Linked DNA regions of Saccharobesus litoralis. The protein of the gene in region 2 interacts with the protein of the main gene of each other region in a pairwise test. Links are inferred from orthologs where the notes say so. Each region holds a gene or a part of one and is shown on either strand. Other genes may lie near its edges.

Evidence for each region.
Region 1: the proteins of C2869_RS11685 (region 2) and ureG interact in binary tests that used the Escherichia coli proteins (3 or more experiments, as listed by UniProt). The link is inferred for Saccharobesus litoralis from one-to-one orthologs.

Annotation. Positions count from the first base shown.
Region 1 is NZ_CP026604.1:5,423,934-5,439,040, forward strand. What follows is about bases 4,998-7,917. They hold ureG (urease accessory protein UreG), read left to right. Parts: upstream 4,998-6,101; coding sequence 6,102-6,734; downstream 6,735-7,917. Other genes in these bases: ureE (urease accessory protein UreE), read left to right, coding at 4,998-5,357; C2869_RS20775 (urease accessory protein UreF), read left to right, coding at 5,329-6,066; C2869_RS20785 (hypothetical protein), read left to right, coding at 6,745-6,960; C2869_RS20790 (type II secretion system protein N), read right to left, coding at 7,047-7,814; gspM (type II secretion system protein GspM), read right to left, coding at 7,840-7,917. In the rest of the region: urea ABC transporter ATP-binding protein UrtD, read left to right, coding at 1-717; urea ABC transporter ATP-binding subunit UrtE, read left to right, coding at 726-1,421; C2869_RS20750 (urease accessory protein UreD), read left to right, coding at 1,441-2,343; C2869_RS20755 (urease subunit gamma), read left to right, coding at 2,369-2,671; C2869_RS20760 (urease subunit beta), read left to right, coding at 2,681-3,007; ureC (urease subunit alpha), read left to right, coding at 3,007-4,710; more of ureE, read left to right, coding at 4,914-4,997; more of gspM, read right to left, coding at 7,918-8,310; type II secretion system protein GspL, read right to left, coding at 8,310-9,611; type II secretion system minor pseudopilin GspK, read right to left, coding at 9,613-10,692; type II secretion system minor pseudopilin GspJ, read right to left, coding at 10,692-11,309; type II secretion system minor pseudopilin GspI, read right to left, coding at 11,312-11,683; type II secretion system minor pseudopilin GspH, read right to left, coding at 11,698-12,297; type II secretion system major pseudopilin GspG, read right to left, coding at 12,402-12,839; type II secretion system inner membrane protein GspF, read right to left, coding at 13,153-14,370; type II secretion system ATPase GspE, read right to left, coding at 14,380-15,107. UniProt on the Escherichia coli protein: Involved in the maturation of [NiFe] hydrogenases. Required for nickel insertion into the metal center of the hydrogenase. Exhibits a low intrinsic GTPase activity, which is essential for nickel insertion.
Region 2 is NZ_CP026604.1:3,265,264-3,280,423, forward strand. What follows is about bases 8,429-11,401. They hold C2869_RS11685 (FKBP-type peptidyl-prolyl cis-trans isomerase), read right to left. Parts: upstream 10,187-11,401; coding sequence 9,671-10,186; downstream 8,429-9,670. Other genes in these bases: hldE (bifunctional D-glycero-beta-D-manno-heptose-7-phosphate kinase/D-glycero-beta-D-manno-heptose 1-phosphate adenylyltransferase HldE), read left to right, coding at 8,429-8,626; gmhB (D-glycero-beta-D-manno-heptose 1,7-bisphosphate 7-phosphatase), read left to right, coding at 8,651-9,208; ubiK (ubiquinone biosynthesis accessory factor UbiK), read left to right, coding at 9,259-9,537; ygfZ (CAF17-like 4Fe-4S cluster assembly/insertion protein YgfZ), read right to left, coding at 10,183-11,058; C2869_RS11695 (FAD assembly factor SdhE), read left to right, coding at 11,250-11,401. In the rest of the region: thpR (RNA 2',3'-cyclic phosphodiesterase), read right to left, coding at 702-1,331; ATP-dependent helicase HrpB, read left to right, coding at 1,333-3,786; mrcB (penicillin-binding protein 1B), read left to right, coding at 3,783-6,128; C2869_RS11660 (GIY-YIG nuclease family protein), read left to right, coding at 6,155-6,472; C2869_RS11665 (D-sedoheptulose-7-phosphate isomerase), read left to right, coding at 6,591-7,178; more of hldE, read left to right, coding at 7,178-8,428; more of C2869_RS11695, read left to right, coding at 11,402-11,504; C2869_RS11700 (hypothetical protein), read left to right, coding at 11,488-11,949; nadB (L-aspartate oxidase), read right to left, coding at 11,933-13,561; RNA polymerase sigma factor RpoE, read left to right, coding at 13,751-14,329; C2869_RS11715 (sigma-E factor negative regulatory protein), read left to right, coding at 14,346-14,960; C2869_RS11720 (MucB/RseB C-terminal domain-containing protein), read left to right, coding at 14,908-15,160. UniProt on the Escherichia coli protein: Folding helper with both chaperone and peptidyl-prolyl cis-trans isomerase (PPIase) activities. Chaperone activity prevents aggregation of unfolded or partially folded proteins and promotes their correct folding.

The DNA.
Region 1 (15,107 bases), 2.2 Mb from region 2 along the record:
AAAGCGTTAAACGACTTAAACCTCTATATCAATGATGGCGAATTACGTTGTTTGATCGGCGCCAACGGTGCCGGTAAAACCACTTTAATGGATGTTATTACCGGTAAAACACGCCCTGATACAGGTCGAGTTAGTTTTGGTCAGCAAGTCGATTTATTGCAACTAAATGAGTCAGAAATAGCTAACGCGGGCATTGGCCGTAAATTTCAAAAACCCACCGTATTTGAACAGCTTAGCGTATTTGAAAACTTAGAGCTTAGCCTTGCTGGTGATAAAGGTATATGGACATCCTTATTTCATAAATTATCAGGCGAGCAAAAAGATCGAATTGCTGAAATCCTTTTCACTATCGGCTTAACCGAGCAGCGTCATTTGTTGGCAGGCTCTTTGTCGCATGGTCAAAAACAATGGTTGGAAATCGGCATGTTATTGGCTGCAGAGCCACGCTTGCTATTAGTAGATGAACCGGTAGCAGGTATGACAGCACAAGAAACCGAACGCACCGCCGAGCTTCTGACTTCTCTTGCCGGTAAACATTCGGTTGTCGTGGTTGAGCATGATATGGCATTTGTCCGCTCAATTGCCCGTAAAGTCACCGTTTTACACCAAGGTACGGTATTAGCCGAAGGCAGCATGAACGAGATCCAATCTAACCCAGATGTTATTCAGGTCTACCTTGGCGAAGAAAGTCACGGCGAAGAGACTGGCAAGGAGTAAAGCTAAGCATGATCCAATTAGAAAACGTAAATCAAAAATATGGTGGCACTCAGATTTTATGGGATCTGAATATGCAAATTAAGCCAGGCTCTCGCACCTGTATTATGGGACGTAACGGCGTCGGCAAAACCACCTTACTTAAATGCATTATGGGCTTGCTACCCATAGCATCAGGTGATCTAAGTTTAAATGGTGAGAGCTTAAATAAACGCTCAGTCGAAAGCCGTCCACAATTGGGTATTGGCTATGTTCCGCAAGGGCGAGATATTTTTCCGCAACTGACGGTTGAAGAAAACCTCAAGCTTAGCCTTAACTGTAAGCGCCAAACTAGCAAAACCATTCCCGAGCATATCTTTGAGTTGTTTCCGGTCTTAAAAGAGATGTTGCAACGTCGCGGTGGGGACTTATCAGGTGGTCAACAACAGCAACTGGCCATCGCCCGCGCACTCGTATTGAACCCAGATGTATTGATCCTCGACGAACCTAATGAAGGTATTCAGCCTAATATCGTGCAGCTTATTCGCGACGTATTGTTAAAACTTAATCGCGAACAGGGCATGACCATTATTTTAGTCGAGCAAAAACTACCCTTTGCTCGCGCGGTAGGTCAAGAATTCCACCTAATGGAAAAAGGCCAAGTGATTGCATCCGGCGCAATGGAAGAATTAACCGATGAGCTGGTTGCTCAGTATTTAGCGGTATAACAGGAGATTATCACTCAAGATGTCTGCCGCAGAACGATTAAACATGTTGAACACGCAAAAAAGCCGTGAATGGTTAGCCCAATTAACATTGGGTTTTAAAGGCACGGCCAAACGCGGAACACAATTGGTAAAAAGCCAAAGGCGTGGCCCCTTAACTATTCAAAAGGCTTTTTACCCTGAAGGTAAGCATTGTGCGCATGTTTACCTTTTGCATCCACCGGCTGGGATCGTATCTGGTGATCAATTGCATATAGATATTAGTGCCGAAAACAATGCACATACTTTAATAACGACACCGGGTGCCAACCGTTTTTATCAAGCTCGAACCGACAAAAACATTGGTGATCCACGTCAGTTACAGCATTGCACGTATCAATTGCAAAACAATGCGATTGTCGAAAGTTTGCCACAAGAAACCATAGTGTTTCGCGGTGCCCAAGCGACCAACAAACAAGATATTTATATTGACCAAACCAGCGTTTATCTGGGTTGGGATATCAATTGCTTAAGCGAAAACCAACAAGCTTTTGATACTGGTAGCTTTACTCAGCAAACCCGTGTGTATATCGACAAGCAATTAAAATTGCACGACCGCATTGCGATCAATCAAAGCAATTTATTGTTTAGTAAAAATGCAGGGCTAGCGGGTCATTCCGTGTTCGCAACATTTGTGCTAGCAGCCCCCCATGCGCTAGCGCAAGTGGCGACTCGTCAAGCCCTGCAATCCCAAATTCGACAGCGTATCGAAGTTTTAAATGCCGATAAGCTGATCAGTATTACCGACGTCGGTGGAATTTTGCTGGCGCGCTATCTTGGCGATCAGGCAGAACAAGCCAAAGCATTATTTTATCAAATATGGCAAATAGCACGTCCGGTTTGTTGCCAACAAACCGCGACTAAACCGCGTATTTGGTACACCTAATTTTTATTTTCGAGGCTAAACAGGTATGGATTTATTACCTAGAGAAAAAGACAAATTACTTATTTTTACTGCTGCACTATTAGCCGAGCGTCGCTTAAACCGTGGTTTAAAGCTTAATTACCCCGAGGCCATGGCTTATATCACGATGGAAATCATTGAAGGCGCGCGCGATGGTAAAACAGTTGCCGAGTTAATGGATTACGGTCGCACCTTGTTAACTAGCGAGCAAGTAATGGATGGCATAGCTGACCTTATCCCAGAGGTGCAAGTTGAAGCCACCTTCCCTGACGGCACCAAGCTAGTCACCGTTCATAACCCTATAGTGTAAGAGGCCGACATGATCCCAGGTGAAATTAAAACCGACGCTGGTGAGCATGAGCTCAATCAAGGTCGTGAAAAAATTCAAGTACAAGTCACTAACCAAGGTGACCGCCCCATTCAAGTAGGCTCGCATTACCATTTTGCCGAAACCAATCGCGCATTGAGCTTTGACCGCGAAAAAGCCACAGGCTATCGCTTAAACATTACAGCCGGAACGGCGGTGCGTTTCGAGCCAGGTCAACAACGTGAAGTTCAACTTGTCGCTTTTGCCGGCAAACGAGAGGTTTACGGATTTCGTGGCGAAGTCATGGGCAAACTAGAAGAAACAGAAGGAAATAGCTAATGGCGTCTATCGATAAACATGCCTATGCCCATATGTTTGGCCCAACCGTAGGCGATCGCGTCCGTTTGGGTGATACCGAGCTATGGTTGGAAGTCGAGAAAGACTTCACCACCTATGGTGAAGAAGTTAAATTCGGTGGCGGTAAAGTTATTCGTGACGGTATGGGGCAAAGCCAAGCTTCATGCAGTAAAACGGTCGATTTGGTGATCACCAACGCCTTAATCCTTGATCATTGGGGCATTGTTAAAGCGGATATTGGTATTAAAGATGGCCGCATTGCCATTATCGGTAAAGCCGGTAATCCAGATATCCAAGACGGAATCGATATTGAAATTGGCCCAGGCACAGAAGTTATCGCTGGTGAAGGTCAAATTATTACCGCTGGCGGCATTGATGCGCATATCCATTTTATTTGCCCACAACAAGTTGAAGAAGCTTTAATGTCGGGTGTGACTACCATGATAGGTGGTGGCACAGGCCCTGCGACAGGCACTAATGCGACGACTTGTACCCCAGGTCCTTGGAATATTACCAAGATGCTGCAAGCAACCGACGATATGCCAATGAACTTTGGTTTTCTTGGCAAAGGTAACGCTAGCTTACCTTTGGCCTTGGCTGAACAAATTGAAGCGGGCGCTTGTGGCTTAAAACTGCATGAAGACTGGGGCACAACACCTGCCGCAATCGACTGTTGTTTAGGCGTCGCAGAAGAATACGATGTGCAGATTGCTATTCATACCGATACCTTGAATGAATCCGGTTTTGTTGAAGATACCTTAGGTGCATTTAAAGGCCGTACCATTCACACTTATCACACCGAAGGTGCTGGTGGCGGTCATTCACCTGATATTATTCGAGCCTGTGGTGAAGCCAATGTATTGCCTTCATCAACTAACCCTACAAGACCATTCACCATTAATACCATTGATGAACATCTCGATATGTTGATGGTATGTCACCATTTGGATCCGAGTATTCCTGAAGATATCGCATTTGCCGACTCGCGGATCCGTAAAGAGAGTATTGCAGCGGAAGATATTATGCAGGATCTTGGCGCAATAAGTATGATTGCCTCTGATTCCCAAGCCATGGGCCGTGTTGGCGAAATGATCACCCGTACTTGGCAAACCGCGCACAAAATGAAAGTGCAACGTGGACCATTGGCTCCCGATACTGAACGCAACGATAACTTCCGCCTAAAACGCTATGTCGCTAAATACACAATCAATCCAGCCATCAGCCATGGTATTAGCCATGAAGTTGGCTCGATTGAGGTTGGAAAATTAGCCGACCTAGTGCTTTGGAAACCAGCATTTTTCGGTATTAAACCGGCGATGATCCTTAAAGCCGGTTTTATCGCTGCAGCGCCTATGGGTGATGCCAATGCCTCAATTCCCACACCACAACCGGTTTATTACCGCCCTATGTGGGGATCATTAGGCAAAGCAGCGGGGCAATGCTCTATGACTTTCTTGTCGCAAGTTGCGGTAGAGAAAGGGGTACCGGAACAAGCAGGAATGCAACGTTTAGTAGGTGTATGCCGTAATACCAGAAACATTGGCAAAGCCGACATGATCCACAACGACTGGGCACCAAAAGTCGAAGTTGATCCGCAAACCTATGAAGTGCGTGCTAATGGTGAATTATTAACCTGCGAGCCAGCAACTGAGTTGCCACTCGCCCAGCGTTATTGCTTGTTTTAACACACACATTGTAGGTTGCGGCTGAAGAATGAAGCCCAACATTGCTTAGCGTTGGGCTTCGCAAGCTCAGCACCAACCTACGCTGAAATTCAATTAAACATTAAAACTCGACAGCTAACCCAATTTGCTTTCTACCTGAAATAGAAACAATGCAGCATAGAAGCGGAGTGGGCAGGCTAAAACATAACTGATGGTAGGACATTATGTTACAAGTATACCAAAGGCTAGATCACAGTCATCAGCCGATAACAGACTCTATTACGCTTGATTACGACACTCGTAAAAAAGCCCGTATCAAAGGCATGACCGACAAGGGTGCGCTAATCGGCATTTTTGTTGATCGTGGCAACCCGTTACGCATAGGTGAAATTCTTAAAACCGAATGCGGTCGTTTAATTGAAGTTAAAGGCCAAGAGGAAGAAGTGTTCACCGCCGTGGCCAGTGACTGGCCAACCTTTAGCCGTATTTGTTATCACTTAGGCAATCGTCATACTAGCCTGCAAATAGGTGAATGTTGGGTACGTTTTAAACCCGATCATGTGTTAGCCGAACTAGTCGAGCAATATGGTTTAACCGTTAATACAACCCCAGCAATTTTTGAACCGGAAAATGGTGCTTATGGACATCATCACGCCCATAAACATTAAGCAAGGCGCTAGTAAGGGAGAAAATGGCTTGCAGTTAACTCGTTTATTGCAGATATGCAGCGCTAACCTGCCTGTTGGTGGTTTTTCCTTTTCACAAGGGCTAGAGATGGCAATCGAACTCGGTTGGGTCAAAGATCTAAAAACCAGCTCCGACTGGATAAGCTCTAACCTACAACTCGCGATTGCCAGCACAGACTTACCCTTGTTGCTTAGGCTATATAAAGCGGTTCCTAGCTCAGCGCATGCTGACAGCAAAACCTTTGTTGAATGGGACGATATGCTAATAGCTACTCGTGAGTCAGCGGAGCTTAGGCTGGCTGAAGTCGCTATGGGTAAAGCATTGTCGCGTTTGTTGCTGAGCTTAGAAGAGCTTGACTGTACACCTGTCTATTCATTGCTTAAACGCAAGGAGATTAGCTTTGTTGCTGGTTTTGCCATCGCCTGCCGACTCATGAAAATAGAGTTACACCAAGCCTTAACGGGCTATTGTTGGACATTTATCGACAACCAAGTCGCCGCCGCAACTAAGTTAGCGCCATTAGGGCAAACTCAAGCCCAAAACTTGTTGTTTGCATTAAGCGGCGAAATCGAAAACGCGGTTGAACAAGCACAACAGCTTGATGATGACAGCCTTGGCTGCAGTTTACCCAGATTAGCCATGGCGAGTGCCTGGCATGAAGAACAATATTCAAGATTATTTCGTTCATAATATTTCTTATATTTAGCGAATTAAGGAGAACAACAATGAAACATAAACAAGTACTAAGAATCGGTGTCGGCGGACCAGTCGGCTCAGGCAAAACAGCCCTACTGCGCACTTTATGTATGGAGCTGCGTGATAAATACAATATGGCTGTGGTGACTAACGATATTTACACGCGCGAAGATGCTGAGTTTCTGACTCGCCATAACGCATTAGATGCAGATCGCATTATGGGTGTAGAAACGGGTGGCTGCCCGCACACCGCCATTCGCGAAGACGCGTCGATGAACCTAGCGGCTATAGACGAATTGCAAGAACGTCATCCAGGATTGGATTTTGTATTAGTTGAAAGTGGTGGTGATAACTTAAGCGCAACCTTTAGCCCTGAACTTTCCGATTTAACCATCTACGTTATCGATGTGTCAGCAGGCGACAAAATCCCGCGTAAAGGTGGCCCTGGTATCACTAAGTCTGATCTACTTATCATCAATAAAATCGACATCGCCGATCAAGTTGGCGCGTCATTAGAAGTGATGGATCGCGACGCTAAAAAGATGCGGGGCGAGCGTCCATTTATCTTCGCTAATATGAAAATTAAACATGGTCTTGATGAAATCATTAACTTTATCGAAACCGAAGGCATGTTAAACGTAACAGCAGCCAAGGCTGTATAGGAGAATAAAAATGAAAAAGACGATTAAAACTTTCAGCCTAGCAGCGTGTTCAATATTAATGGCAACCAGTGCTAGTGCCCATGAAGATGAGTTTTTAAGCCATGCGGTACATGAGTTATATCATGTCGCTATGCTAGCCTTGGCAGTAGCGGTTGTCTATAAAGGTGGTCAGTGGTTAAAAACCAAGTATCAGCAAAAGCGTAAAAGCCGAGCAAACAAAGCTTAAACTAAAGCCAGAGCTGAATCAGTTAACAAAAAAAAGCGGCTAAGCCGCTTTTTTTATTATTGTGCATATACGAAAAGCTAACCGCGTTAACGGCCAAACTTAATTTTATAACGACCTTGAGAGTCTGCTTTGCCCAAAAATGTCATAGCATTCATTAACATTGCATCAGCAGAAGGGCCTGCTTTAACAAAACCATCAACTTTGGTTTGGTTTTTATCCTTAAGCTCTGCTTTTAAATCAAGCAACAAGGTTTTATCGTCACCTTTAACACTAGCAAGCAAATTTCCCTTATCACAAGCTAAATCAACATTGAGATCACCCAAAGAAAATTGCCCGCCCATGACGCCCAAAGCTGATTGCTGCCAATTTACTTTACCCGCCAACTCAGTACAGTATGGTTTGCCTATGCTCGCGGCTTGTATGTCCGCCTTGACAATTCCTTGTAAGCTTTCAACCATATTACCGCGTATTTGCTTAAGTTTAGGCATAGCAATGTCAGCCGGAATCGATAATTGAGTATTGGCTAAGCCTATATTTTGCGCGCCGGCAAAGTACGCATAACCTTGACCAAATGGCTCTAAAATTTTGCGGCTACTACCAAATTTAAAATCGGCACCAACTTCCCCACTTAACAATTTCGGCAGGGCAATAGACCACCCCACATTCTTAAGTAATATGCCGTCAACGGTTAAAGTGTCTAACTTGCCTTGCCATAACGTACCCGACACATTGCCTAGTGCAACATTGGCTGGAAGTTTGACTTTACTGATCACAAAGTTTGCAGGAATGGTGGCGATCAAAAAGGCGATATATAAGAAAAAGCAACCAACCCCAATTTTTATCCAAGACTTCATTTATATTTTTATCCTAATCAACGCCTTATTGTGCCAATTGTAGGCGTCGAACTTTAACTTCACCTGGGTTATCGCTGGCACTAATATCCACCATGGTGATTTTTACATGCTCTTGATTAACCAGTTTTTCTAGCCATTTCATCAAGTTATTAAATGGCACGCTATCCAATTGTATTTGTAATTCACTGCCTTGCGGTTTAGTACCTGAAATGGAAATACCCGCTTGGCGCGCAGTTCGGTTAGCAATATTGCTTAATGAGCCTCGGCTCTTACCACCACTACTGGATGCTGCACGATATTTAGCACTGTTTTCAGCCACCCAAGTCAGTAATTTTTGCTTATTATCTAAATCGCGTTGCGCTTTGGCAGCACGATCATTAACTGGGCCAATCAGCAACTGAAAAATCAAGCCAATAGCCAGCACAATGCTCGCTACATTTACCAGATTTTGTTCACGTTTAGCTAGCCCACTATGCCATTGTTTAATTTTATTCATTATTTTTTAATACTCAGAGAACCGCTAACTTTACCATTACTATTATTAAGCGAACCTTGCTCTACTTTTAAATCGTTATTAGTGAGTTGGGCTTTAAACGATTCAAAACTCGAAAAGTTGCTAGCTGTCGCTTGAATACGGATTTCATTGCGTTTGGCATCAAAGCGCAGTGATTCTGGATTTAAATCTTTGACTTTATCAAAGGCATCCAAAGTTAAATTGAGCATGGCAATAAATTCGTCGCCGTCACTCGACAATGAAACTTCTTTCATCTTCGACTTAACATACTTCTTCATACCACTAACTTTGATACGCTTGCCACTTGGGAAAGCAGTCAAAAATGTCTTCTTAATCTCATCATCAAGTTGCGCAACTTGTTGTTCTAGCTGGTATATTTTGCTTACCTGACCGCCCATGTGAATTAAAAACAACACACCAGCCAGTATGGCAACATTACGCCATGCAGATAAAAACTTCCAAGTTTGCTTTTTCAGTTGATAAATACCTTGGCGCATATTTAAGCAACCAGCATCAACACCTTGTACTAAGACTTGCAAAGGTAAATCAAACGCTTTTTCTTTGACTTGGTAGCCTTCAGTAGTCAACTCAGCAGGCAAAGGCGAATAGTGAGCTAGTACAGGTTGTGCGACTTCATCCGTATGTGTCTCTGTCTCTTCCGCTTCTGTATCTGCTCCGCTATCTGATTCAGCTTGTTTTTCGGCGGTTGCACTTTCAGGTTTAGGCAACAAGTCCAGCCAATCTTGTAATGCAGATCCTGTTACCTCAAAGCCACGAAACGCGCTCGCGCGGATCAACCATTCATCACCCAATTGCAAAGCACTGATTTCACCGTCTTTAACCGGCAATGCTAAATAATCAGGGATCAACTTAGTGGCGACTAATTCGGCTGCATCTAACCATGCTAACCAATTATCCATTTGTTGTTTACTACAAATAGCCACGTTTAAATAAGTCTGCCCCGCTTTAGACACTTTACTGCCTGTCGCAAAGAATAACTCATCAACATCTTGTGCTAACTCATCTTCCAACGTAAAGGGCAAGGCTTGAATAAATTGCCGCCCAGCTTTAGGTGGCATCAGCACTTGCTTTGTAATAATTGCGTTACCCGGCACAAACACACTGATAGCGCGCCCACCGGCTCGGCTTTGTAACGTATTGAGTTGACCGGCATCAGGTAATATACCTGATGCAATAATTTCGTTTTCACTATCAGACCAAACTAGCCAATGCACTTTGTGCTGAAATTGACTGCCGAGTCGGATATATAACTGTTCGGACACACTAAACTCCAATCTTGCGGGCGATCACTTTTCCTTGCCCTTTCTGATCCAACATAATAATGGATTCTAAGCCTATCCAACTGCGATTAAACTCAGTTTTGGCTTTCATTCTAAAGTACTGGCTTTTAACCGTAAATTGTTGTTTTACTTGTGGCGATATTTGACCTATCGCCTGAATTTCTGCTTCTTGCCAAAAATCATTAATATCAGCCCAACCTTCTTTAGGTCGGTTGGATAATAATGATTGCGCATCAGAAGACGATAACTTAGGCGTAAACATAGCTTGTAAAATATCAGCGCCTTGGTCACCCAAGGTGTTTACGTTTATCAACTGCTCGTCTACATCCGGAATAATACAAACATGCTCAATAATTTTATCCATAATACGTTTGTTAACGCCTTCGACCATACGCAGTTCTGACGCATCGACCATCATACTATTGGCGGCCAAATGAGGTTTAATTCGCGCTTCATAAACATAGTCTTCAGCACCGAAAGGGCTGGTATTAGTATCTGGATCTAGCCAATCAAATAGTGCATCACGGATCTGCTCGGCTTCATAGTTTTCGACAGATACCGCTTCTAACAACGCCATAAACTGCACTTTAGGCTCCACTTGAAATTGACTGGCATTCGCCGGAGAACCTGTTGTGTTATTACTGTTTTGATTATTAGAGTTAGTATTTTGGTTATTCGAGTTATTATTCTGGTTGTTTTTTTGCTTTTTCGGATCGCGATAAACCGCATTTAGATTAAAACAAGCATGTAAGTCTTGGATCTCGCCCGATATTTCGCCATTTTCCACCGGAAATACCATGTCTTGCATCGCCCACGCTTGCTCTAAATTAAACACGCCGCCTTTTTCATCAAATGACTCTTTCAATAACAGGCTAACAAATTCTTCTGCGCCCAATGCATACCAATAAGCTTGCTCATTCGAGTACAAATTATCGGTACGCTTGATCTGCATTTGTAAGCGCATAGCCATGTCAGTGGCGATCACAGTCACAATAGCCACAATCAAGAGTACGGTAATTAAAGCCACGCCTCTTTGCTTACTAACACCTCGACAACCCAACATTATTTGGTCGCCTCCGGCATTAAAATAACGCGGCGAATATCGCCATAATCAGCTAATTTTAATGTGATAGCTATGGCTACAGGTAAATCTTTACTGCGCCACTCTGTTTGCCACTTATCGTTTTTGCCATCATGGAATTCAAAAATCAGCTCCTTAACATCTGTGAGTAAAGGTCTAACTTTAAATTCCTCACCGACAACAGGATCAGGGTATTCGAAATGGATCCGCTCCAGCACATCATCAACAACACGATAAGCAAAAGATTGCACCTCGCTGCGCGGCATTAAAAACATAGGATTAGTCCACCCTACTTTTCGTAACGCCAGTACTTGAGATTGACTATCTAAAATTAACTCACCATGGGAAATAAAAGTATCTGCGGCTTTTTCGCCATCCACCCTAACCTTACGTCGGGTTGCTTGGCGTAAATCGCGTTCAATAGTTAATATAGCCAACTGTAATGATTGTAAACGTTCGCTATGCGTCAGTGATACTTCATTACTGGTTGAAATACTACTTAATACGTTAGCCGCACCTAGCCCAACGACCGCAAATATAGCAACCGCAACCAGCATTTCAATTAAGGTAAAACCTCGGTGATGAGTTAATTTTTTCATGATTAACTACGCTTGCTAATATAAGTGCCAAGGCTAGTGATAGACGCTTCCATGGCTTCATCACTGTATACGGTAATTTCAACCATTACCATGCTGACATCTTGGGTTTTAGTCACAGTCTGTTTCCAATAATAAGTAGTACCGGCCATTTCAGCTTCGCCTTTCTTATTATTTGGCACCGGCCATTTACGCTTAATTCTTAACTCGGCTAATTGGTTGCTAGCTACCCACTGGGCAAAAGCATTTTGCTGCAGAATACTTTGATTAGAAACATGGGTGGTGGTTGACGAGATTAAGGCTATGCCGGCAAAAGCCAAAATAGCAATCGCCACTAAAATTTCGAGTAAGGTAAACCCAGATTGACGTTTAGACATAAGTACAGGTTTCATTACAGATCGACCTCTAATGGCCCTTCCACTTTAAGCGGGATGGCATATTCACCAGTTACTGAAAAGCAGAAACTATCGATATCAGAAAACGCCTCGTCATAAATAAACAGCAATTCAAATGGCGTTATATCACCGCTTGAAAACAGGTAAATATGCGGTACGACCTTATCTTCTTCATCTTTTTGCGTGTCTTCATCATCACTAGATGAAAATAAATCATCCTCTTGATTTTGCTGATCTAGCCAAGGAATATTATCCACCCGCAATTGTAGAGTAATATTTTCCGGCATCTCTTGTTCAGCAAATGTCGCCTCGCCACTGATAGGAGACCAACGTTGACCATCAAAGCCAACAAACTCATAGCCGGCTTCATTGATCACCACGCCAAATTGCACATTATTAAGCAACGCGTATTCAACCGCTAAATGGTATAAAGCTTGAAATTTGCGTGCTTCTTTTTCTACTTTTTTCGACGGGTCATTGGTATCAAAAGAAAAAGAAATAGAACTAACTAAAATCGCCATTAAAACTAAAACGAGCATAATCTCCAACAAGGTAAATCCTTGTTGTTTGCTTGCTTTATTAAACGGCTTAGTCATGGCGCTTTACTTAACTCTAAAACTATCTATAACTGGGTTAGCTTTATACAATAAAGGGCGATTGAACCGCCCTTTATCTAGTCAATATCTAATGTTGTGACGGCTTATTGTAAAAACTCGTCAATATTCCAGTTACCAATATCATCTTCGGTATCGGCTTCACCATCAGGCCCCATTGAATAAATATCAAAATTACCATTATCACCTGGGCTTAATAACATGTATTCATTGTCCCAAGGGTCCATAGGTAAGCGTTTAATATAGCCACCTTCTGGGTAGTTCTTTGGTAATGGTTCAATATCAGGCGCACTGACTAATGCATCTAAACCTTGATCCGTTGTAGGATATTTATGGTTGTTTAACTTATACATATCCATTGCATTTTCTAACGTGACAATATCAGTCGCAGCTTTTTTGATTTTTGCTTCATCACTTTGGCCAATCAATTGCGGCGCTATCATACCTGCTAAAATACCGATAATAACTAAGACCACCATGATCTCAAGAATGGTAAAACCAGACTGTTTGTTGTATTGCTTCATTACAATAATCCTTACTAATTAAAACTGATTAACATCCAAAAACTAATGTTTTAGACGTATTGCCAAAGGTTGAGTTCACACCGTTAGCAGATAAATTTCTGAATTCTTATATCGTCACAAGCGACAAATTTCAAACACGAACTGTTATTAATACAGTTGTATGCACTCAAGCTTGGAAAAATTAAAAATGATTAACTAATTGGTGTTTAGGCAAAGCCGTCAAATTTTTTGAACCCATGAGCATACGTGGTTTTGTATGTGATTGGGGCAAAAAATGCAGACAATGCCGCATAAACACCAAGTAGGACATCATTTAGCCGACCATGGTGTTTAGGGCCATAATAGGTTGCAATATCGAAATCACAATAAAAAACACAATACCCGCCATACTCAACACCATAGCAGGGCCTAAAATTCCCAACGTTACCGTTACCAAAGATTGAAATTCGCGATCTTGGTTATCAGCGGCACGACCGAGCATTTGCTCTAACTCACCACTTTTCTCACCACTGGCTATCATATGTAGCATCATGGGTGGAAATAACTTCGTTTGTTCTAACGACGCTCTCAGGCTTGTACCTTCACGTACTTTACCTCGTGCGACTTCAATCTCTTGTTTCATAAAATCATTAGACAATACGTCGCCGGCAATACGCATACTTTCTAACAAAGGCACTGCACTGGCCGTACATATACTTAATGTGCGAGCAAAACGCGCGGTATTCAAGCCTTTAGCGACTTTACCTATCAAGGGGACTTTTAATAAATGCTGGTGGTAAGTTAATCGTGCTTTAGGCTTTTGAATTAGGCGCTGAAATACTACGGCACCAAGCATCGAAAGTACCAAAACATATAATCCATAGTCACGTAATAAATCACTAGCACCTATCATAAATTGCGTAGTCGCTGGTAAATCGGCATTCATTCGTTGGAATTGACCAACAATTTTCGGCACAACCGAAGCCAATAAATAAGATACGACAGTGACCGCGACAATCAATAGCATAACAGGGTAAATAGACGCTTGCTGAATTTGCGATTTAGTCACTTGTCTTTGTTCTGTGTAATCCGCCAAGCGTTCTAATACGGTATCTAAATGACCTGACTTTTCCCCTGCTGCAACCATGGAACGAAATAGATCATCAAAGATATGCGGAAACTCAGCCATACTGTCAGCCAACGAATAACCTTCGGTAACTTTAGAACGAACCGCCATTAACATAGTTTCATGACGTGGCTTATCCGCCTGTTGCGCCACAGCTAACAACGATTCTTCAACCGTTAAACCGGAAGCCGACAAGGTTGCCAATTGGCGGGTCATTAACGCTAAGTCATTAGCTGAAATACTTGGCTTTAAAAAAGAGACTGAGTGGCCCTGTTTTTTCTCTTTAGCGACCGTTTCTTCAATTTCGACCGGCATTAAGCCTTTTTCACGCAGCTGTTGACGCGCTGCTTTGGCGGTATCAGCTTCAATTAGGCCTTTAACCGATTTACCGGCTTTATTGAGTGCTTTGTATTCAAACGCTGCCATGCTTTAGCTTTAACCTTCTCGCGTTACACGTACAACTTCTTCTAAAGAAGTCACACCAGCCAAAACTTTAGAAATACCATCATGACGAATACTTGGAGTGACCGAGCGGATCTGACTAACAATAGCTTGCTCACCCGCGCCGTTATGGATCAACTCGCGAACTTGATCATCAACTATCAATAATTCATGAATACCACTTCGGCCTTTATAACCACTATAGTTACAGGTTTCGCAACCATCCGGGTGGTAAATGACTGCTTTTTCATCGGCAGCTAAATCCATCAATTCTCTTTCACGGGCTGTCGGTTCAGCCGGTTTCTTACAATCAGGGCAAAGCGTACGCACTAATCGTTGCGCTAACACAGCCAAAACACTTGAAGATAATAAGAATTGCTCTACACCCATGTCTTGCATACGTGTAATAGCACCCACTGCAGTATTAGTATGTAGAGTTGATAGTACCAAGTGACCGGTTAGTGAGGCTTGCACTGCGATTTGTGCCGTTTCTAAGTCACGGATCTCACCAATCATCACCACATCGGGGTCTTGACGCAGTATGGCTCGTAAACCACGAGCAAAGGTCATATCAACCTTAGTATTAACCTGAGTTTGGCCAATACCGGGTAATTCATATTCGATTGGGTCTTCAACGGTAAGGATATTACGCTCAGCAGAATTAAGATCACTTAAACCTGCGTACAAAGTCGTTGATTTACCCGAACCTGTGGGACCGGTTA
Region 2 (15,160 bases):
GGAGGAAATCATTAGCAATGAAAGGGGATAAACACAATGTGAAATGAAAATGATAGAAATGAGGTAGCTTATATTGAGGCGCGCTCATCAACCTTGATGAAAAATATCCTGTATATACGCGCTAACTCAAAAAGCCCTTATGTTACATCCTATAACGAAACAGCAGCCATGCTGTCACCATTGTTATCCATTCGTGTCCTTGACGCATCCAATGCTTGGTTTCTTGTTCTATCCTGTTAACAATGACTGGTCATCCAAACCAGACCCCATCCATATCGGTTTTTTGTCCGTGGTTTGCTTCATGCAAACATTTTCCTTTTGCTTTCCTAGCGATTGCATCCTGCAATTACCTTCCTTGTTGTTCCATTTTTCCCTACTGTCCTTAGCTAACCGCTTCCTACGGTTGTTCCTATTCCTGTTACCTAATTTTTCCTTAATGCCGATTGTCCTTGAATTGCTTTCCTAGCACCGTTTCGACATGAATAAGTCTATGTTATTGAAACTTTTTTACTAGGCCACCATAACCAAAAAATAGTGATTGTATCATTAGTGTTTTGAAATAAATCAACGTAAGTTTATGTAAAATATAGTTATTTTTTGTTTTGTGTAGTTAAATTCAAGTTGAATTAACCTAGTTATCTTACGATTTTGTGAGATATTACTTACAAAGGGTTGGGATAAAATATATGCATCACTCAAATTTAGTGTTTAGGTTCTAAGCGGAAGCTATTTAAAATTTGGTATTTACTTCCATCAGAATTTGGTTGTGATTGATACAAATGAAATTGATTAACAGACCAAAGCCATTCAGGCGGAGGATCTAACAAAGGTAGTGATTTAACTTTACGAAAAAGGCTAACATGGGGTTGATAACTTGCGTGAAGAGTATATTGGATACGTCTATTTAGCTCGGGGAATTGTTGTGCAATAGTTTGGTTAATAACGTCAAATAGATGTAAATGACTGGGGCTGCAACTTGTAGATAGGTATAAAACTTGTGGTTTTATAAACAAATTAAGAGCTTGTGTTGCAATAGTAAAAAAGTGAACGGGTAAATGAGATAGGCACGTGGATAATTCGTTTACCTCTTTATCATTAAGGCAACCTAAAAACCTTAACGTCACATGTAAATCATTTTGGTGAACAGCCTGCCAGCGAGTATGTTCATATACAGAAAACGCTTGTCTTCGCCATTGGCTTATTGCGAGAGAGATGTCTTTTGGTACTTGGATACCAATAAAAAAGCGCTTCTGATAATTGTCCTGTTTCATACCTGTTAATTTAACCAGTTTTGGCCTAAGATAGCGGCCACCTAAGGTTAGTTTTCCCAATGTGCTTTTGTTACCTATAGAGTCTAGCTTTTCTGAGATAAAGCAAGCCATTTCTCTTGATAACCAATTGATTATTCAAGCCCCCCCTGGTGCTGGTAAATCAACTTGGTTGCCCTTGCAATTATTAACGCAAAATGTGGTTGCGGGTAAAATTTTATTGCTTGAACCAAGGCGTGTTGCTGCCCGTTCAGTAGCCAATTATATGTCGAGCTGCTTGAATGAAAAAGTCGGTGAGACAATAGGGTTGCGAATGCGCGGGCAAACGCAAGTGTCTGCCGCGACCCGCTTAGAGGTGGTAACGGAAGGGGTGCTTACCCGTATGTTGCAAAGTGATCCAGAGCTAAGCGGTTACGATTTAATTTTGTTTGATGAGTTTCACGAGCGTTCATTGCAAGCCGATATGGCGTTTGCCTTTGCGTATGAAGTTCAGCAAGGTTTACGAGATGATTTAAAGCTCGTTTTGATGTCCGCGACATTAGATTTGCCACTAGCGCAAAAAATATTACCCGCAGCCAAATTGATCCAAACAGAAGGTCGTCAATTTCCTGTTGAGGTTGCGTATCGGCCTATGGGCAGAATGTCATGGCAAGACAAGCTGATACAGGTCGTGCGTGAGGCATTAGATCAACAGGGAAATATATTAGTGTTTTTACCTGGTATTGGTGAAATCAATCGAGCGCAGCGCGCATTGATGCCTATTCTGCCAGCAGACATTGTTTGTCAGAGTTTACATGGCCAGCTTGCTTTAAATGACCAGCAACAAATTTTAAGTTTGGATGAGCAAGGAAGGCGAAAGTTGGTATTGTCGACCAATATTGCAGAAACCAGTTTAACTATTCCGGGCATTAAAATTGTGATTGACTGCGGTACACATAAGCGAGTGCGATTTAATCCCAAAAATGGTTTTAGTACATTATTTACCGAGCGGATATCTCAGGCGTCAGCAGAGCAACGCAAGGGGCGCGCAGGGCGGATCGAAGCGGGGATAGCTTATCGGCTTTGGTCACGAGATGAACAGCAAAGAATGCGCACACAATACCCAGCTGAGATAGAAACAGCAGATATTAGCGAAGTGTACCTAGAGTTACTTAACTGGGGAGCCCAAAGTTTTACCGAGCTCAATTGGCCAACACTTCCTAGTGATAGCCAAATTAACCTAGCTATTAGTTATTTGAAACAACAAGGGTTGATAACCGAGCAATTGGGGAAAAACAAGCTTACCTTGTTAGGCCAACGTATAGCTTCACAAGGTTTACCTATTGATATCGCGTTAGTTCGTCAGCAAGCGAACTATTCTTCTCAAGTGCTCGCGGCTTGGTTGTTTGAACAAATGCCTCGAGGTCAGGTGGGACGAGATGATATTAACGTGATAAATCAGATCCAATCGAGTTATAAATACTACTCCAACATTAAAGGTTTGCTTAAACGCTGGCGAACTAGCGATAAGTATACGCCTAATCACATCATTCCAGATGAGCTAGTGCAAGCAGCCTTGGTGGCTTATCCTATGCGAGTGGCCAAAAAACGCGGTGCAGGATATCTAATGGCCTCAGGTACTGCGGTTTCAGTTCCTGCCGAAAGTCATATAAGTCAAGACATTGAATTTATCCTTGTTCTAGGCGCTAGCTTTTCCGATAAGCAAGCTTCCGGTGTGATCCGCCAATACCTAGCATTAACCAAGCAAAATGTTGCTGAATATATTGAACCTGCAGCTAATTTAACAACCCATTTAGAAATAAATAATAAAAGTGGTCAATTGCAGTTTTATGAAGTTGTGCGTTATGGCAACTTGGAGTTAGACAAACGTTTAATGACATCTAAACCCAGTACCCAGCAACTGCAACAAGCTTGGTTGGAATATATTCAAAACCAAGGGTTTAAAGAGTTTAAGCAATGTGAAAAGCTGCAGCAGTTATTGGCTCGGTTGCGTTTAGCTAATCAAATTAATTCGACATTATTTCCTAGTGTAGTCACTAGCGACGAGTTACAAAACAACGCGCAACATTGGTTTGGTCTACATTTAACGCAAATAAAGAATCTGCAACAATTATTGAATTTAGATTTGATAAGCTGTGTTACCAGTGGCTTACAATATGAACAGCAAAGCTGGTTGAAACAGGCATTACCTAGCCAATGGCAAACACAGGATGGTAATCATTATCGACTGGACTATGCAGGGGAGCACCCAGTTAAAACCAGTTTACGATTGCAATCTTGTTATGGAATACAACAGCATCCTTGTGTTGCTGATGGTAAAATAGCAATAACACTGGAGTTATTATCGCCAGCGCAACGTCCCATTCAAACGACTAACGATATCAATAGTTTTTGGTTAGGTAGTTATAAAGACGTGCAAAAAGACATGAAAAGTCGATACCCCAAGCATTTTTGGCCAGACGAACCACAACATGCTGAACCGGGATTACAAACTAAAAGACAAAGGACTAACTCGTGAGTAAACAAATGATCCAGCCAAGGCGATCTTGGCCTGTGCGTTGTTGCTTTTTTCTCATTAAACTCAGCTTAGTTTTTATTTGTATTTTGGCGTTTTGGGGCATCTATTTAGATGCACAAATTGAACGCAAATTTGATGGTAATAAATGGCAATTGCCCATCGAAGTATTGGGTGCTCCTATGATGTTCACAACGGGAGACGCAATTAATGCTAACGCGTTGCAGGAATATTTGGGGCGGTTAAATTACCGTAAGGTTAAGCAGGTGCGTCAGCCGGGGGATTATAGTTTTACATTACAAAGTATTGTAGTTTACCGACGCGCATTTGACTACGCTGTGGCAAAACAGCAGGTTGAGCAACAACAATCGGCCACTTTGCTCAAAGTTGATTTTCAACAAAACCGTATAAAGCGGGTAACAGATTTGACGATAAATTCGACTGTTACCGCATTTCGATTAGAGCCCTATGTGATTGACAGGTTACAAACGTCTACTTTAGAAGATCGTGATTTTATTGCATTGGCTGATTTTCCTGAACTTTTTAAAGAAACCTTACTGTTAGTCGAAGACAGGCATTTTTATCAACATCATGGCGTATCTCCGCTAGCCATTATTCGAGCATTGCTGCAAAACATAAAAGCAGGTCGTACAGTGCAAGGTGGAAGTACATTAACTCAACAGTTAGTTAAAAATATGTTTTTAACTAACGAGCGGAGCCTGTGGCGTAAGTTAAAAGAAGCTTATATAGCGTTATTACTGGATGCACAATACAGTAAAGAAGAGATTTTAGAAGCGTATGTTAACGAAGTTTATTTAGGACAAAATTACGCGCGAGGGGTTCATGGCTTTGGCTTAGCTGCGCAGTTTTATTTTGGTAAAAATGTAAATGAACTCGCACCTGACGAAATAGCGCTGCTGGTTGGTATTGTTAAAGGTCCGTCTTATTATAACCCAAGAAACAAAGCGCGTATTGCGCTTGAACGACGAGATTTAATATTACGTTTAATGGTGGAAAATCGCTTACTGAGTCGAGAGCAGTACGAATTGAATGTGGTAAAGCCGTTGAAAATTATTGATTTGGCAAAAGTGTCAAGCGGTCGATATGCCAGTTACATGACGCAGGTAAAGCAAGAACTCAAATTACTGTTAAAAGAAAAAGCGCATCAATTTAATGGATTAAAAGTCTACACTCATTTTGACCCTGTCGCCCAGCGTCGTGCGCAGTTATCAATTGATAAACAGCTGCCTTTGCTAGAGTCTAAGAAGCAAGTGAGTGATTTGCAAACCGCTGTCGTGTTAGTTGACAGCTCAACTGGTGGGATCAAAGCTATTATTGGTGATAAACAAGCCCACTACAATGGTTTTAATCGAGCCTTATATACTCAACGCAATATAGGCTCGTTAGTGAAACCGGCCATTTATTTAGCCGCGCTTCGTCAACCAGAAAAATATGGCTTAGCCACGTTAATAGATGATAAACCTATTACCCTAACCAGTGATCTAGGAAAAGTTTGGCAACCACATAATTATGATAAAACCTTCTTACAGCAAGTAACATTACTTGACGCTTTAGTGACAAGTCGTAATGTACCGGCGGTTAATTTGGGAATGCGCCTTGGTTTAAGTTCAGTGTCACAACAATTGCAAGAGTTGGGGGCCTATTCACCTATTCCGCAGTATCCAGCCATGTTGTTAGGCTCGGTTTCAATGGCGCCGATTGAAGTTGCTCAAGTTTATCAGCCGCTTGCCAATCAAGGGTATAAGTTTTCACTTAATGCTGTGATAGGCGTGTATTTTCAGGGTAAAAAAGTGGCGGAAAATAAGACAGCAAAAAGCCAAGTTTTGACTGCTGAAAGCGCGTACTTAATCAATTATGCCATGCAAGAAATTACGCGCAAAGGTACCGCGCGCTGGTTGGGTAATATGTATAGTCAAACTCGATTTGCAGGTAAAACGGGTACGACAAACGAATTACGTGATTCTTGGTTTGTTGGTTATGATCAGAACGAGTTGGCGGTGATTTGGGTAGGCAAAGATGATAATACCAGTACTCAGTTGACCGGTTCGTCAGGCGCTTTACGTATTTTTGGTGAATATCAAAAGCAACGTCAACCTGTCAGTTTAGTGGTTCCTAAACCACAAAGTATAGCGATGCGCTACTTCAGCAGTGACTCTGGATATCATGTCGATCCTGGTTGTCCTGATACTTTGTTATTACCTGTTATTGAATATGGGTTGGCTGCGCCAATTGCCTGTGAAGATGCGCCGAGTATTGAAGAAGTTATTGCCGCCCCGAACAAGCCGCAAGAAAAATCTTGGCTTGACGATTTATTGGGTTGGTAAGTGTGACGGTAAAGGAAATTGAAAAAATGAACATTTCACTTGCTAGGTTAGATGCAAGAGAAAAGTGGAGTGTATATTTGATTTTGGCGAGCGACACGAGCTTATATTGTGGGATCACCAATGATGTTGAACGGCGTTTTAAACAACATCAAACCGGTAAGGGCGCTAAATACTTTAGAGGCCGCCAACCTGTGAAAGTCGCTTGGCAACTTAATAATTTAACTCATCGTCAGGCTGCAGCAATCGAGCCTAAAATCAAAAAGTTAAGCCGTAAACGCAAATGTCAGTTGGTTAATCAACAATCAAATTATTCTGAGTTAGAACAAATTTTAGCGACAAAATAACAGAATATTTGTCGCCAGCCTCATGCATTCTGCGCTGCCAATTGATATAGTTAGTCAATTGATATTTAGTGTGGCAGTGATGTTGAAGCGCTGCCATCTTTCAAGTAAGAAATCATATATGACTGATTTGCAGCAACTATTTGAGCGTAATTTACAAGCGCATCAAGATGTTTTTGCTAAACTTCCGGTGCTTGCTCCGCAAATATCTCAGTTGACTCAACGTTGTTATCAAGCGTTGCAGCAGGGCGGAAAAATTCTTTTCATGGGAAATGGCGGCAGTGCAGCTGACAGCCAACATCTTGCGGCTGAGTTTGTCGTTCGTTATAAAAAAGAACGCAGAGCTTTAGCCTCTATTGCACTCACTACAGACACATCTATCTTAACCGCAGGGGGTAATGACTATGGTTTTAACCAAGTTTTTGCTCGCCAAGTTGAGGCGCTCGCTAAGCCTGAAGACATTGTTATAGGCATTACAACGTCAGGTCAAAGCCCTAATATTAATTTAGCGTTGGAAGCGGCTAATAATATTGGTGCATATAGTGTTGCGTTTACTGGGCGTGACGGCGGTGCGGTTAAAGATATAGCGCAATTGAGTTTAATTGTTCCCAGTGATGTGACCGCCCATATTCAAGAAGCGCATATTTTTATTGGTCATTATATCTGTGAAGCGATTGACGAATTAGTGACAGCGGGATCAGATAGCTAATGGAATTGAGTTATTTTCAACGTTTATCACAAGCCAATATTTTGGTGGTTGGTGATGTTATGCTGGACCGCTACTGGCAAGGTGATACGTCGCGTATTTCACCTGAAGCGCCAGTTCCAGTTGTTAAAGTGGCGAGCTGCCAAGATAAAGTCGGTGGCGCAGCCAACGTTGCGCGTAATATTGCTCATTTAGATGGCAAAGTTGGCTTACTTGGCATTATTGGCACGGATGAAAATGGTGAAATTTTAAAGCAACAGCTTATTAAAGATAACATTGACTCACAGTTAGTTGAGCAGCCGGAACAGCCTACGATAACTAAGCTACGTGTATTGAGTCGTCAGCAACAAGTGGTTCGTTTAGATTTTGAGCAAACATTTAGTTTGCAAGCCGCCAATGCGTTGCAAGCAAAGTTTAAGCAAGTTGTAGCCAATTATGATTGCGTGGTATTTTCGGACTACAATAAAGGCTCCTTAGCCCACGTCACATCAATGATAGCTGATGCGCGAGCATTGGGTAAATTAGTCTTAGTCGACCCTAAAGCTAAAGATCTATCCAAATATGCGAAAGCCAGTTATGTCACGCCAAACCTGAAAGAATTTATTGATGCTGGTGGTGAATCGGGTTCTGAAGACGCGATAGCACAGAGTGTACGTGGAATAATCGCCCAGCATAATATCGATAATATGTTACTGACTCGTAGTGAGCAGGGCATGTCGTTAATTAATGCCCAGCACAAGGTCGATTTACCTGCTCAGGTGTTGGAAGTGAACGATGTAACAGGTGCTGGCGATACGGTTATTGCAACTTTGGCCTGTTTCCTAACGGTTGGTGCTGAGCCTGCCTTAGCCGCTAAACTTGCCAATTTAGCTGCCGGCATTGTTGTGGGTAAATTAGGTGCCGCTTGTGTGACCCCAGAGGAGCTAATGCGTCGTGTTAATCAAACTCGGGATAAGGCTCAACAACATTATCAAGTGCCATTTGAAGATGTGTTACAACATATTGAATTTGCCCGTCAGTGTGGCGAAAAAATCGTTTTTACTAATGGTTGTTTTGATATATTGCATGCGGGCCATGTATCTTATTTAGAACAAGCACGAGCCTTAGGTGATAGATTAGTACTGGGTTTAAATACTGACGAAAGCATTCGCCGTTTAAAAGGTGAGGGCCGTCCAGTTAACCCGTTAGCGCAACGCGCTACCGTGATGACAGCATTACAAGCCGTTGATTGGGTTATCCCTTTTGGCGAAGTCAATGGCAACGAATATGATGATACACCGTACGATTTGATCAAACAGGTTAAGCCTGACGTATTAGTGAAGGGTGGGGATTATACGCCTGATACCATTGTTGGCGCTGATATAGTTTGGGATAATGGCGGTGAAGTGAAAGTAATTGAGTTTGTTGATGGTTGCTCCACAACGAATATCATTAACAAGATTAAAAATTAGCTTGGGTGTTTGCGTGTGATTAACTTGGCTAAAAATAAAGCTCTGTTTCTTGACCGAGACGGGGTTATTAACTTTGATCATGGCTATGTTAGCCAGATAGATCAATTTGAATTTATAGACGGTATTTTTGAAATATGCCAAGCCGCTCAAGCTAAGGGCTATTCGTTGATTATCGTCACCAATCAATCTGGTATTGGGCGAGGCTATTTTTCACAGCATGATTTTGACGTATTAACCGAATGGATGGTTGATCAATTTGCTGCTAATGATGTGCAAATTAATGACATTATGTTTTGCCCGCATCACCCTGAAAAAGCGGTTAATGAATACAAAACAGATTGTGATTGTCGTAAGCCTAAACCAGGTATGATCCTAGAAGCGGCACAACGGCAAGGTATAAATATAGCTAAGTCGATAATGATTGGCGATAAAATATCCGATATGAAAGCCGCAGATTTAGCTGGGGTAGGTACTCGTATTTTACTCGACTCTCACTATAGTCGAGGTCAAGATGATCTCGGACTAGCAACACATCGTATCGAAGCCTTAAATGAAATATTTAATTTAGGTGTATTGAATTAGTGCGCAACCCTTAGGAAGCGTAGCGTTAAACTCTTATTGAAAATTTTCTTATGATAGATACCAAAAAACTCGAAGAAATTGCTAAGCAAGTGACAGATAACTTGCCCACTGGGGTTAAAAAATTTGCAGAAGAAGTGGAAGATAAAACTAAGCAAGTTTTGCAAAGCCAGTTAAATAAGCTTGATATGGTGAGTCGCGAAGAGTTTGATGTACAAACTCGGGTATTGATGCGCACTCGTGAAAAATTAGTAGACTTGGAAGCGAAAGTTGCAGAGTTAGAGCAGAAAATAGTCGCTGGTGCCTCAAGTAAAATTGAGCAGCAAGATTAGCAGTCTGCTATTAATAGATTAAAGAGAAAAGCCCAAACAGGTTATCGGTTTGGGCTTTTTATTAATTTAAACGTTTATTTAAAATTGATTGTTACGCCAATCTAAACTGATAACTAACCTCAACTCTGGTTAATTAGTGCTTATTACTACTACAACCTGAATCATTGCAGCAGCTTGCTTTTTCTTGATGTACATGGCCGTGCTTGATTTCTTCTTCGGTTGCTGCTCGCACATCAACAATTTCAACGTCAAACTCAAGATCAATACCCGCTAACGGATGATTGCCATCAACTGTGACCGTATCTTCTGCTACGTCAACTACGATCACTGTTTGCTCGCCACCGTCTGTACTGGCACGTAGTTGCATACCAATATGTATTTGGTCTTCAAACCCTTCAAACATGGAAAGTGGTACTTCTTGAACAAAGCCGTCGTGTCTTTCGCCATAAGCATTTTCAGCATCTACAGCCACGCTAAACTTTTCACCGGCTTGGCGATCGGTCAATGCTTCCTCTAAGCCTTTAATTAAAAAACCTTGACCTTGTAGGAAAACCAGTGGCTCACCATCGAAAGAACTGTCTATGTCCGTTCCTTCTTTGTCTTTAACTAAATAATGTAAGGTTACCACTGAGTTGTTTGCTATTTTCATTCTGATGCCTTGTATTCAAGAGTGTAAGGCAGTTCACTTAACGTGAATTGACTTGTATCTTGGTTTTTTAACTTAAGTTGAGTATTTAAATCTAAATCTGCTGCACATACTGCCATGCCATACATCTGGCCGTCAATTGCACATGCGCTAACTACTGTACCAGCGCGTCGCCAATTTTCACCTGCAGGCATTTCTAATGTATCACCAACATTTATATTGTCGGCATGACCGCTAAAGGGAAATGCAGCGCGTTTATTCTTACCAAGGTAACGCATCCGAGCCACGGTTTCTTGGCCCATATAACAGCCTTTGTTAAAGCTAATACCGTCAATGGCTTGCAGGTTAAGCATTTGTGGCACATATTCACCTTGCTGTTCAGCATGCAAGAAAATAATACCATTGTCGATTAAGGCCTTTTCAAATAATGCTTCATTGTTATTAGCATCAAGTTGCGTTTCAGTTGCAATCAGTGTGATGTTTGACGAGAGCGCTACACGATAGGTCGTGTCGTCTTGCGATACTTGGTTTATCTCAAGTTGGTTATTGCCAAGCTGAGCATACCAATGAAGTTGGGTGTTATGTGTGATATCAGTGCGAGAAAACACACCGTATTTATTGAGCTCGGCGAGTGATTTTTCTATTGTTGATTGGCGTTGAAATAATTGGCAGTCATCACCGGTTGGAACAAAGTAAAAATGGCTCCAGCTTTTGCCTTTTGCGTCACAGTGAGCGGCAAAGCAAGCTTGTTGCGCTGTTAAGTTACTAATGTGTGCAGTTACTTGGCTATTTAAGTAGGTTCGACTGTCGGCTCCACTCATTTTAATGGCGCCCCAACTGGATAGTTTGATCAAGGATGAGCTTTGTTCTGACATAGATATCTGAATTATTGAACTAATGAGTCTTATATTAGGGCAAAGACTTAAGCTTACAAGTCTAATCCATATAAGAATCCATCTAACAAAGGGTATAGTGGTGATTTATGTAGGTTATAAATCAAGGTATTTGGTTTATCTGCGATGAATTGCTATATTTGCTGCAATATTTTTCTTAAAAGAAGTGATACATGTCAGACATCCCATTAAATAAAGTACGCTGGGCTTGCCGTCGCGGTATGCTGGAGTTGGATGTAATTTTTAATCCGTTTGTTGAAAATCATTATTCTAACTTGCCTGAAGAGGAGCAAGTGACGTTTCGTAAGTTACTCGTCTGTGATGATCCCGAGTTGTTTGCTTGGTTTATGGGACATGAAGACTGCCCAAAACCAGAGTTTGCCGCTTTAATTAAAAAAATCCACAAACTCAATGGTGCCAAGGTTTAGCCTTAAGTTTACCTCAGGCAAGGCGTATTCTCGCTTTGCCATTTTGTTGTGTTTAATTATTTATCTGTGCCTTTTCAGTTTGATTTTTGAGCCACTTTTTATTTGGCAAATATTCGACTGGTATTTAATTATCTATTTAGGTTTATTTGCGCTCGTTGCTTGGGGTTGTGTAATCTCTATTGGTAGGCAAGCATTAATATCCCAGCAGGTATGGTCATTAGCGCTTAACGGTAACCTTGTGATTGAAGATGTAGAATATCAGCTTTCACCACAATCCAATTATTTTTTGTCTTGGATATTTACAGTTTATGTTAGTCAATTAAGTCAAGAAAAAACCTATTGTTTATTTGCCCCTGATAATATGGAACCTGTCGCGCGTAGTCGCTTAAAACGGGTGATTAAACGACTACGGGCTCAGCCTTTAGAGGCTAATCAGCAAAATTAATCGGACAGTTATCTGGAGTTAAAACGGTCGGTTTACTGCGACTTTTCGTTTTAGGGTAATCTTGATTGTAATGTAAGCCACGGCTTTCTTTACGTGATATCGCACTGCGCACAATGAGCTCTGATACATCTAATAAATTTCTCAGTTCCAGCAAGTTATTGCTGACTCTGAAATGAGAATAGTATTCTTGAACTTCTTGTTGTAGTAACTCAATCCGTCGCATAGCACGCTCTAAGCGTTTATTGGTGCGAACAATCCCGACGTAATCCCACATAAATAGGCGCAGTTCGTGCCAGTTATGTTGAATAATGACAGCTTCGTCAGAATCACTGACTTTACTTTCATCCCAAACCGGAATGACTGCGCTTTCAGCTTGATGATAGTCATGCTTTTGAATGTGTTTAGCTGCAGACTCGGCAAAGACTAAACATTCTAATAAAGAGTTACTCGCCATGCGATTTGCGCCATGCAAGCCTGTGTAAGCAACTTCACCCACCGCATATAAATTATCTAAATCTGTTTTACCGTTGAGATCGGTTTTTACCCCACCACAAGTGTAATGGGCGGCTGGTACGACAGGCATGGGTTGTTCATGCATTTTAATGCCCAGCATTCGACATCGGCGATAAATGGTCGGAAAATGTTTTTTGATAAAAGCTTTATCTTTGTGGCTGATGTCCAAAAACATCGAGTCAGCCCCAAGGCGTTTCATTTCTTTGTCTATCGCACGGGCGACAATATCTCTTGGCGCGAGTTCTGCCCGTTCGTCATATTCAGGCATAAATCGACTGCCATCTGGACGTCGTAAATAAGCGCCTTCGCCTCGCAAGGCTTCGGTGAGTAAAAAGTTTTGCGCATCGGCATGAAATAAACTAGTTGGATGGAATTGATTAAATTCCATATTGGCTACGCGGCAACCCGCACGCCAAGCCATAGCAATACCATCGCCACTGGCAACATCTGGGTTAGATGTATATTGATAGACTTTACTTGCACCACCCGTAGCAAGCACAACAACGTTGGCTTTAATCACTTCGACTTGCTCGGTGTTACGGTTCCAAACGTAAGCGCCATATACTCGCTTGTCAGAGGCGTTGTCGCCAAGTTTGGCACCTGTGATTAGGTCTACGGCATTGTAACGTTCCAACACGCGAATATTGGCGTGCTGCTTGGTGGCATTATTTAAAGTATTTTGTACTGCTTTACCGGTTGCATCGGCAGCATGTAAAATACGCCTATGGCTGTGTCCACCTTCGCGAGTTAAATGAAATCGCTCATCGCCGTCAGGTGTAGTTTCTTTGTCAAAAGGTACACCATAGCTTATTAAGGTTTCCAAGCTGGCTCTGGCATTTTCGGCAGTAAAACGCACGGCTTTTTCAGAACAAAGTCCAGCTCCGGCTATGAGTGTATCTTGTACGTGAGATTCAACACTGTCGTTTTCATCATAAACCGCCGCGATCCCCCCTTGAGCATAATAGGTGGAGCCTTCGCTTAGGTTGGATTTACTTAAGACAATAATGTCAGACTGGTCGGCAAGGCGTAAAGCTAGGGTTAACCCAGCTGCTCCGGCGCCAATCACCAATACTTGGCACTGATGTTCAATTTTTTCCATCTGCATGAGTAACCGCTAAGCCTTTGATTATTAAGCAAACACGGCCTTTTGTTACGTTTTGATTGCAACTATTTTCGCACTTTCTGCAGATTTTGAGAACTTTTTTAAGTAGGCTCAGTCTACTATTAGCAAATGAGCAGTAAAAACTGCTGAGTTCAATCACACTTTTATGGGAGTACCGACTCGGTTATGAGTGTCGGATATACAGATCAACAAATCGTTGAGCGTGTTCAGCGCGGCGATAAACAGGCATTCAATTTGTTGGTGCAAAAGTATCAACATAAAGTGATTAACCTGATTTCGCGATATGTTCGTCAACAAGGCGACGTAGCTGACATAGCTCAAGAAGCTTTTATTAAAGCTTATCGTGCAATTCCAAGCTTTCGTGGTGAAAGTGCTTTTTATACTTGGCTGTATCGGATCGCTGTGAATTGTGCAAAAAACTACTTAACGTCTACTGCTAAAAAAGTAGCGTCGAGTGATATTGAGGTTGAAGAAGCTGAGTTTATTGATTCAGCAACTGGGCTGCGAGAATCTGCAACGCCAGAAAACTTGTTGTTAACAGATGAAATCAAACAGGTGGTGTTTAGCACCATTGATACATTGCCGGATGATTTAAAAAATGCCATCACATTACGCGAAATAGACGGCATGAGTTACGAAGAAATTGCTGAAATCATGGATTGCCCTGTGGGCACTGTGCGTTCACGTATTTTTCGCGCTCGAGAAGTTATCGACAAAAACCTGAAACCAATTTTACAACGCTAATTACGAGTTGATTTATATGAGTCAAAAAGTTAAACAAAACGTGTCTGCCTTTGTTGATGGTCAGCCGGAGACAGCCCAAGTCATTGATAGTCTCAAGCAAGATAAAGAGTTAGAAGGCGCGTTTGGTCGTTATAACTTGATAGGTGATGTTTTGCGCAATGAAGCGCCAGAACATATTCATCTTGATTTGGCCGACTCGATTGCAAATGCAATCGAAAAAGAGCCTGTTGTCTTGGCACCGAATGCGGCGTTTGCGGCCGCTGTGTCTGAGCAGACTTCACATCAAGTTCAGCCTTCCACAAAAGCAAAAGTGATTTCATTTTTTAAACCTGTTGCGCAATATGGTATTGCGGCCTCGTTTGCCGCTGCTTTAGTGGTGGGTTTTCAAGCTGAGCAGGTAGAAACGCAAGAAGCTGGTTTTGAGCCAGTGTTGCATACCATGCCGTTGGCAACTAGCTTAGATCCTGTTAGTGCAGAAAGCTCGCGTACTGTTATCAATCCAGTGGGCATACAAGAGCAACAACGTCGTGTAAACTCTTACCTACTTGATCACTCTCGTCAATTAAAGAATCGACAGCATGCAGTTTCTGAACAGCCACAGCAAAACCCATCCGCACAATCTGTTCAATAGCTTGATATCTCTAGCAAGTGGCTATTTTAGGCCACTTTGCTCCTTTCTCTTACTAATTAGCTTTTCTGTTACTGGTCAAGAACCGTCAGGTTCTGCATATGATTGGCTTAAACGGATGCAGGTCGCGATTCAGCAGCTAAATTACGATATTTCGCTAGTTGTGGTTGAAGATAACAAAGTGCACCCTTGGCACTGGTTAC